Regions from separate parts of the Ruegeria sp. YTSC004 genome, predicted to be linked through region 1. Evidence: riboswitches for the same ligand, from Rfam matches in the RefSeq annotation. Region 1 holds a riboswitch; the other holds the start of a gene.
The links. Region 1 has a riboswitch for thiamine pyrophosphate ahead of thiB (thiamine ABC transporter substrate binding subunit). Riboswitches for the same ligand answer to the same signal wherever they lie in the genome.

Region 1 (4,199 bases):
CGCAGTCGTCAAGCTTCAGCATGCGAGCGCCCTCCTCGGTCCAATAGCCAGAATGCGCCCATGGACAGCAGCAACAGCAGTAATGCCCCGCCGGCAGCCGCCTGCATCTGATAGGCACCCATCAAGCGGTAGATTTGCAAGGGCAGGGTCGCGATCTGCGGATCGGCGAACAGTGCGATCACGCCCAGATCACCCATTGACAGAGCCGCCCCAAGACCAGCGGCGAAACCGATCTGTGGACGCATGCGCGGTAGCAAGATGCGCGTGAAAAACGTCCATTTTGTCATATCCAATGAAAGCGCGAGACGTCCGTGCCTAGCGGTTATGTCGCGCGCCGCGGGGACCAGAATGCGTAAAGCAAAGGGCAGGGCCATCGCGGCATTCACCAAAGCAGTGACAGGCAGAGCCAATGTCGTCGGATTTGCCAAAGGCCGGATCAGGATGAACAGGCCCGTACCGATGACCAGTGGTGATGCCGCCAAACCCAAAATGCCACTGAGTTCCACAAGCCCGTGCCGGCCGCTCGCGACGGCGGTGGCCATGGGCAAAGCAAGCAAAAGCAGGACAGCGGTACTTGCAGCGGCAACAAGGACCGAGATCAACGCGGCACGAAAAACGATTGCGGGCATGTCAAACAACCCGGCAACTCCCGAAATTACGACCGATGCCAAAGGCAGTAGCAAAAAGACGGCCGCTGCGACGATCCAGAATACATCTATCGTCGGCGCACCCCCGTCCCAGCGGCGCAATGCGCGATCAAGGCCTGTTCCAAAACCGTCCCCGCGCGAAAACTTCAGCGCCACTAAAGCGGTCGCAGCTGTCAGGGCAAGTTGCAGGGCGGATAACAGGGCGGCGCGGCCCAGGTCGAAATCGTAGGTGAAGGCCTGATAGATCGCCAGTTCGATCGTTGTAGCCCGTGGTCCTCCGCCCAAGGTGAGGGCGACGGCGAAGCTGGTCAGGCAAATGGCGAAGATTACTGCAAGAACCCCGGGCAGGGTCCGTTTCAGCATGGGCATCTCGATCAGTCGAAACATGGCCATGCCGTTGCATCCCAGTTGTGCGGCCAGGCGAAACCGTTCTGCCGGAATTTCCTGCCAGGCTTGCAACACAAGGCGTGTGGCCAGAGGCAGATTGAAGAACACATGCGCCAATACGACGCCATGCAAGCCGTAGATGCGTATGGGCGGCAGGCCGAAAATGCCAAGGATGTCCGAGATCCATCCCGACCGGCCAAAGACTTGCAGCAGACCCAGAATGGCAACGATGACCGGCAGGATGAAGGGCGCGCCCAAAAGCGCAATTAAAGCCCGTCGGCCGGGGAACCTCCGACGTGCCAAAGCCCGCGCAACCGGCACGGCCAACACCACGCTGAACAATGCGGACAGTGTGGCTTGGGTCAGCGTGAACCGCAGCGCAGCCCAGTCGGCGGGAGTGAACCCGCCGCTGGTTTCAGCACGCAGTGCAACCGCCGCAAGAGTGCCCAGGATCAGCGCGGCGACCAGAGCTGCCGCACCGATACCGGGCCATAGGCTTACTGGCTGAGCGCGTTCTGCCATTCTGCCAGGGCCTGATCCCGCACGGCGGCGGCTTCATCGGGAGAGAACAGCAGCGACTTTGCCGGCACTGTCAGGGTGTCAAACCCTTTAGGCAAACCTTCTGCCGGGGTTACGGCCGGGTACATCCAGTTGGTTGTCGGAATAATTTGCTGGAACGCATCCGAGACCATGTACTGCAAAAACTGATCCGCCAGTTCGGCCTGATCCGTCGCGGCCAGCTTTGCCGCAACCTCAACTTGCAGATAGTTGCCCTCGTCAAAAGCGGACGCGGCCTTGCTGCCGTCATCCTCGGCGATCAGGTGATAGGCCGGAGATGTGGTGTAACTGAGAACCATGTCCGACTCGCCCTCAAGGAACAGGCCGTATGCCTCGGACCAACCTTTGGTGACGGTCACGATGTTGTCGGAAAGACCTGCCCAGATTTCGGGTGCTTCGTCACCATAAGCCGCTTTGACCCACATCAGCAGACCCAGACCTGGTGTGGACGAGCGAGGGTCCTGGATGATGATCTTGGTGTTGCTGTCCGCCAGTTCCCGGAAGTTTGCAGGCGCTGTCGCATCCGCTTTGTGAACGAAGGCGAAGTAGCCCCAGTCATACGGTGTGAACGTGTCATCGGTCCATTCGATCGGCAGCGCGAAGTCGGCAGAGACGGAATTGGGCGCAAACAGGCCGGTTTCCCGGGCCGCTGCAATCAGGTTGGTATCCAGACCAAGCACGACGTCGGCGTCAGAGTTTTCACCCTCAAGCCGGACACGCGACAAAAGTGCGGCACCATCTTCGACGCCCACGAGGTTCAGCTCGCAGTCGCAGGTTGCCTCAAAGGCTTCTTTGACCTGCGGGCCGGGGCCCCAATCGGATACAAAGCTGTCATAGGTGTAAACGGTTAGCTGAGGCTTGTCGGCAGCGATGGCCGTAGTTGCACTCAGAAGTCCCGCAGCAATTAGCAGATGTTTCATGTCATCCTCCATTGCGGCGAGAGGGCAAGGATGGATGAAACCGAAACCCTTCCCTCCGCCGGTTCTAGCCGGTTCAGGTTCTACGGGTTCGCTTGATAAGCATCTCAGCGCGGCAGGCCGTGCTCCCCGAGGTGAGGCCGTCACTAGGGGGGATTGGCTAGAAAGACAACCAAATTCGGTGCCTCAGCGCGGTGCGTGTCACATGCGGGCAAGTAAACCTGTCCGGAGTCGGACGCCCTTTGAACCTGTAATACGTTTGGTTCAAAGGGCCATAGGTCAGAAGTAACGCAGCCAAATATAGACGTTCGCGATCATCAGGGTGAGGATCATGATCGGGAATGCAATTTTGGCGAAGGCGATGAAGCCGATGGGCTGCTTGGCCTTTTCCGCAAAAGCAGCCACCGTAAGGTTGGCGCTTGCCCCCAACAGTGTACCGTTGCCGCCCAGACAGGCCCCAAGCGCCAGCGACCACCAAAGGGGTTCAATCGCGTCCTTGCCGCCGAACGTGTCTGCGGTGGACTCGATCAGAGGGATCATCGTTGCCACGAAAGGAATGTTGTCGAGGATTGCGGACAAAATGCCGGAGGCCCAAAAGATGAAGAACGCGGTCCACATCATGTCGCCTTGGGTCAGCTCCAGCACTTTCTCACCGAAGAATGCCAGCAGTCCAACATGTTCGACACCGGCAACGATGACGAACAGCCCACCGAAGAAAAAGATTGTGACCCATTCAACTTCGCCAAAGATGTGGTGAACCGACTCCGACTGTTCTTCACCGCTTTGGTGGCCATAGGCCAGCAGCATCAACAGGCCTGCACCGGCCAACGCTGACGTACCCGGCTGAATGCCGTAGCTGTGCCCCAGCGTGAACCCCAGCAAAACCAGAGCCAAAACGGCCAGAGACTTGATCATCAAGACTACATCAGTAACCGCTTCGGATTCGTTGAACCCCATAATCCGATCGCTGGCCGATTTCGGAATGCGGGCCAGTTCCTTGCGGTTCATAAGGTAAATAATGCCGGTCAGGACAACCAGACATATGGCCGAGATAGGCGCCAGGTTCACCACGAAATCGTTGAAGCTAAGCCCTGCGGCCGAGCCAATGATGATGTTGGGTGGGTCACCGATCAGCGTCGCTGTTCCGCCCACGTTCGAGGCCAGGATCTCGGCGACAAAGAACGGGAACACACGCGTTTCCAGGGCTTCAGTGATCAGCAGCGTAATCGGGGCGATCAGCAAAACGGTCGTCACGTTGTCCAGCAGGGCCGAGAACACCGCCGTAATCAGCGTCAGCATGATGAGGATGCCGGTTGGATTGGCTTTCACCGCTTTTGCGGCCTTGATCGCTACGTATTGGAACAATCCGCATTTGCTGGTGATCCCCACGATGACCATCATGCCGATAAGCAGTGCCAGAGTGTTGGCGTCCACACCCGCCACGGCCTGTTCCTGATTGATGATGCCAAACAGGACCATCAGGGACGCGCCCAGCATCGTCAGAATGGCGCGGTTAACCTTTTCGGTGATCAGGACCGCATACACCAAAATCAGAATTCCGGTCGCGATCCAAAGCGGATCAATGCCCAATAGTTGTGGAACAGAGAGAGCGGCCTCTCCGTGTGACGTCGAATGCGTAGCCAAGGTTTTAGTCCGGTTTGTATAGGGTTAGCTGAGTGCGCGATCCAAA
Region 2 (4,199 bases), on a different contig from region 1:
TCTCGACTGCCGAGGACAACCAGAACGCTGTGACCATCCGCTGCTTCCAGGGGGAACGCGAAATGGCTGCGGACAACAAGATCCTGGGTCAGTTCAATCTTGAAGATATTCCGCCCGCACCGCGTGGCATGCCTCAGATCGAGGTGACTTTTGACATCGACGCCAACGGCATTGTCTCGGTTTCGGCCAAAGACAAAGGCACCGGCAAAGAGCAGAAGATCACCATCCAGGCATCGGGTGGTCTGTCGGATGAAGATATCGACAAGATGGTCAAGGACGCCGAAGAGAACGCCGAGGCGGACAAGGAACGCCGCGAGCTGATCGAGGCGAAGAACCAGGCGGAAAGCCTCATCCACTCGACCGAGAAGTCGATGGAAGAGCATGCCGACAAGGTCGACCCGACCACCATCGAAGCTATCGAGCTGGCGATTGTCGCGCTGAAGGACGAGCTGGAAACCGAGAATGCCGACAAGATCAAGTCAGGCATTCAGAACGTGACCGAAGCCGCCATGAAGCTGGGCGAAGCCATCTACAAGGCGCAGTCTGAAGAGACCGAGGATGAGCCTGCGGCGGCGGATGCCGCTCCGGCTGGTGAAGACGATATCGTCGATGCCGAATTCGAAGATCTTGACGACGAAAAGCGTAAGTAACGGGAAACCGGGCCAATTCGGGCCGGTCCGGTCACCGGGCCGGCCCGATTACGTTGCGGCAGAAGGAAATACTGATGTCAAAACGCGACTACTATGATGTGCTCGGCGTGTCCAAGGGCGCATCAGCGGACGAGATCAAGAAGGGCTTTCGCACGAAAGCCAAGGAATTGCATCCCGACCGCAACAAGGACAACCCGGATTCCGAGGCTCAGTTCAAAGAAGCGAACGAAGCTTACGACGTCTTGCGCGATGCCGAAAAAAAGGCCGCGTATGACCGTTTTGGTCATGCCGCGTTTGAAAACGGTATGGGCGGCGGTGGCCGTCCCGGCGGCGGATTTGGCGGACAGGGCGATTTCTCCAGTGCCTTCTCGGACGTGTTCGATGACCTGTTCGGCGATTTTATGGGTGGTCAGCGCGGTGCTACCGGGGGTGGTCGACGGGCCGCGCGCGGGTCAGACCTGCGTTACAACCTGCGTGTAAGCCTGGAAGAAGCATTCTCTGGCCTGCAAAAGACGATCAACGTGCCTGCTGCCGTGGCCTGCTCGGCCTGTGACGGCTCGGGTGCGGAAGGCGGGGTTGAGCCCACAACCTGCCCGACCTGTTCGGGCATGGGGAAAGTGCGGGCGCAACAGGGCTTTTTCACAGTTGAACGGTCGTGCCCGACTTGTTCGGGTCTGGGTCAAATTATCAAGAACCCCTGTAAATCATGCGGCGGCGCCGGGCGCGTCGAAAAAGAACGCGCGCTGTCGGTCAACATTCCGGCCGGTGTCGAAACCGGCACACGCATCCGTCTTGCGGGCGAAGGTGAGGCCGGGATGCGCGGTGGCCCCCCGGGCGACCTGTATATTTTTGTCGAAGTTTCGGACCACAAGCTGTTCGAGCGCGACAGCGTAAACCTGTATTGCCGTGTTCCGGTCAGCATGGCCAAGGCAGCGCTGGGCGGTTCGATCGAAGTGCCCACTATCGACGGTGGCCGGGGTCGCGTGCAAATTCCGGCTGGCAGCCAGTCAGGACGTCAGATGCGCTTGCGCAGCAAAGGCATGCCCGCCCTTCGCGGCGGTGGCGTTGGCGATATGTTCATCGAACTGGCCGTCGAAACCCCGGTCAATCTGACCAGCCGTCAAAAAGAGCTGCTGCGTGAGTTCGACGATCTGGGCGAAGATAACCATCCGGAATCAAAAAGCTTTTTCTCGTCCGTCAAGTCATTTTGGGACGGTATGAAGGGCTGAACCTGCACACCTGAACATCAAACAGAAGCCGGTCCGTTGAGGCCGGCTTTTGCATTTCATAAGTCCAGATTGACCGTAATCTGCACCAAAATTGGCCCTTGATTCCCCCGCCATCCCCTGAGAGTGTCGCCCCAACCGTTGGGGTGCCCTGTTTGGGGGCTGAGAGGCGTGAATGCGCTAACCCATCGAACCTGATCCGGGCAATACCGGCGTAGGGAACGGTCTTTTAGTGTTTAGACGTTTTCCATGCCCGTTGCCCATTTTGAACCGGAGCAACGACATGGCACCCATTGCCTTAACAATCGCAGGATCTGACAGCGGCGGAGGGGCTGGAATTCAGGCTGACCTCAAGGCGATGTCCGCGCTTGGCGTTTACGGGGCCAGCGTGATTACCGCAGTGACGGCGCAGAATACTCGCGCAGTTACGGCGGTGCATGGCATCCCTCTGGACGTAATTGTAGCCCAGATCGAGGCTGTTCTGACCGACCTGGATGTTGGTGCGATCAAGATCGGAATGCTGGCGACCCCTCAGATCATCCAACGTGTCGCAGATAGTATCGCCGAATTTGATGGGCCGGTAGTTTTGGATCCGGTCATGATCGCGAAATCCGGCGATGCCTTGCTGGCAGAAGAGGCGGTGCAAACCCTGCGCGACGTATTGTTGCCGCGCGCGACGGTGTTAACGCCAAACCTGCCCGAAGCAGCCTGCCTGCTGGGCTCTGAGTCTGAGGACAGCCTCGAACAGATGATCGCACAAGGGCAAGATCTGTGTGCACTTGGCGCTGGTGCGGTTCTGATGAAGGGCGGTCACGGCAAGGGTGACATCTGCCATGACATATTGATCTCACATTCGGGCGTGATTGCTCAGTTTCAAGCGCCGCGCCAACAGACCCGCAACACCCACGGAACCGGGTGCACGCTGTCCTCATCCATAGCGGCCGGGTTGGCTAAGGGCCTTTCGCTGCCCCAGGCCGTGGCGCAAGCACATGACTATCTGCAAGGCGCTATCGCTCAGGCTGATGCTCTAAAAATCGGACAAGGTCACGGGCCTGTTCATCACTTCCATCAGGTTTGGCCCGCGTGACCGTCTGGTCGATCATAGGGGCAGGTGTGGCCGGGTTGGCCGTTGCTTCCGAACTTGTCGCGCGCGGGGCCAAGGTTCAGGTGTTTGATCCCGGTGGTGCACCTGGGCCGCATGGCTGCTCCTGGTGGGCGGGCGGAATGTTGGCACCTTGGTGCGAGTATGAAAACGCCGAGGAACCTGTCCTGCGTCTGGGGCAATTGGCAATCGACTGGTGGGCCAAACGCACTCAGGTCCACAGGCGCGGCACACTGGTTGTTGCTAACCCACGGGATCTGCCGGATCTGCGTCGTTTCGCCCGCAGAACTGAGGGGTTTTCTGAAGTTGATGACAGAGAAATAACCTTATTAGAGCCTGATCTGTATGGTTTCAAAAAAGGTCTCTACTTTGCTGCGGAAGCCCATTTGGATCCGCGTCAGGCCTTGCTGGATCTGTCGCACCAGCTTCAGGATCACGGTGTTGAATTCCATCATGCGTGCGCTCCGACGGGATTGGACAACGCCATTGATTGCAGAGGTCTGCACGCGCGCGAATACCTGCAGGACTTGCGCGGCGTGAAGGGTGAGATGCTGGTGATACGGTGCCCAGACGTGACACTGACCCGGCCTATACGCCTGCTTCATCCACGCGTGCCGCTGTATATCGTTCCACGCGGCGACGGCGTCTACATGCTGGGCGCGACAATGATCGAATCCGAGGATAGCAGCCGAATTACCGCACGCTCGATGCTTGAGTTGCTGAGCGCAGCCTACGCCCTGAACCCCGCCTTTGGTGAGGCTGAAGTGTTGGAAACCGGCGTCGATCTGCGCCCCGCTTTCCCCGACAACCTGCCGCGTATTCGGCGGCTGGGACCGACAATCTATGCCAACGGCCTCTACCGCCACGGCTACTTGCTGGCCCCTGCACTGGCCAAGGGCGTGGCTGACCTAGCGTTGGACAACAAACATTCGGAGATGGTCGATGAAGATCGTACTTAACGGCGAGATGCGCGACGTGCAGGCCGAAACTCTTTCCGGCCTTTTGCAGGAATGCGGGTTTTCGGGCCGGGTGGCGACGGCTGTGAACGAGGGTTTTGTGCCTTCGAGCCTGCGCAAGGCCCGTAAAATCAAGGATGGCGATCGGATCGAAGTCGTCGCCCCGATGCAGGGGGGGTGAGCGATGAAGACCGTCTACGGCACATCACTGCCGAACCCGCTGATGCTGGGCACCGCGCAATATCCAAGCCCTGCAATCTTGGAA

Region 2: linked by a shared signal. The riboswitch ahead of thiD (bifunctional hydroxymethylpyrimidine kinase/phosphomethylpyrimidine kinase) and the one ahead of thiB (thiamine ABC transporter substrate binding subunit) in region 1 are both predicted to bind thiamine pyrophosphate.

What each region holds. Positions count from the first base shown of each region.
Region 1 is NZ_JBXWMJ010000006.1:63,940-68,138, forward strand. It holds gene AC2FFP_RS12290 (thiamine ABC transporter ATP-binding protein) at 1-22, opposite strand, end outside; gene AC2FFP_RS12295 (thiamine/thiamine pyrophosphate ABC transporter permease ThiP) at 9-1,556, opposite strand; gene thiB (thiamine ABC transporter substrate binding subunit) at 1,532-2,512, opposite strand; TPP riboswitch at 2,546-2,651, opposite strand; gene AC2FFP_RS12305 (ArsB/NhaD family transporter) at 2,789-4,153, opposite strand; gene AC2FFP_RS12310 (CBS domain-containing protein) at 4,178-4,199, opposite strand, start outside.
Region 2 is NZ_JBXWMJ010000003.1:86,124-90,322, forward strand. It holds gene dnaK (molecular chaperone DnaK) at 1-650, shown strand, start outside; gene dnaJ (molecular chaperone DnaJ) at 725-1,879, shown strand; TPP riboswitch at 2,009-2,114, shown strand; gene thiD (bifunctional hydroxymethylpyrimidine kinase/phosphomethylpyrimidine kinase) at 2,160-2,963, shown strand; gene AC2FFP_RS07390 (FAD-dependent oxidoreductase) at 2,960-3,937, shown strand; gene thiS (sulfur carrier protein ThiS) at 3,921-4,115, shown strand; gene AC2FFP_RS07400 (thiazole synthase) at 4,119-4,199, shown strand, end outside.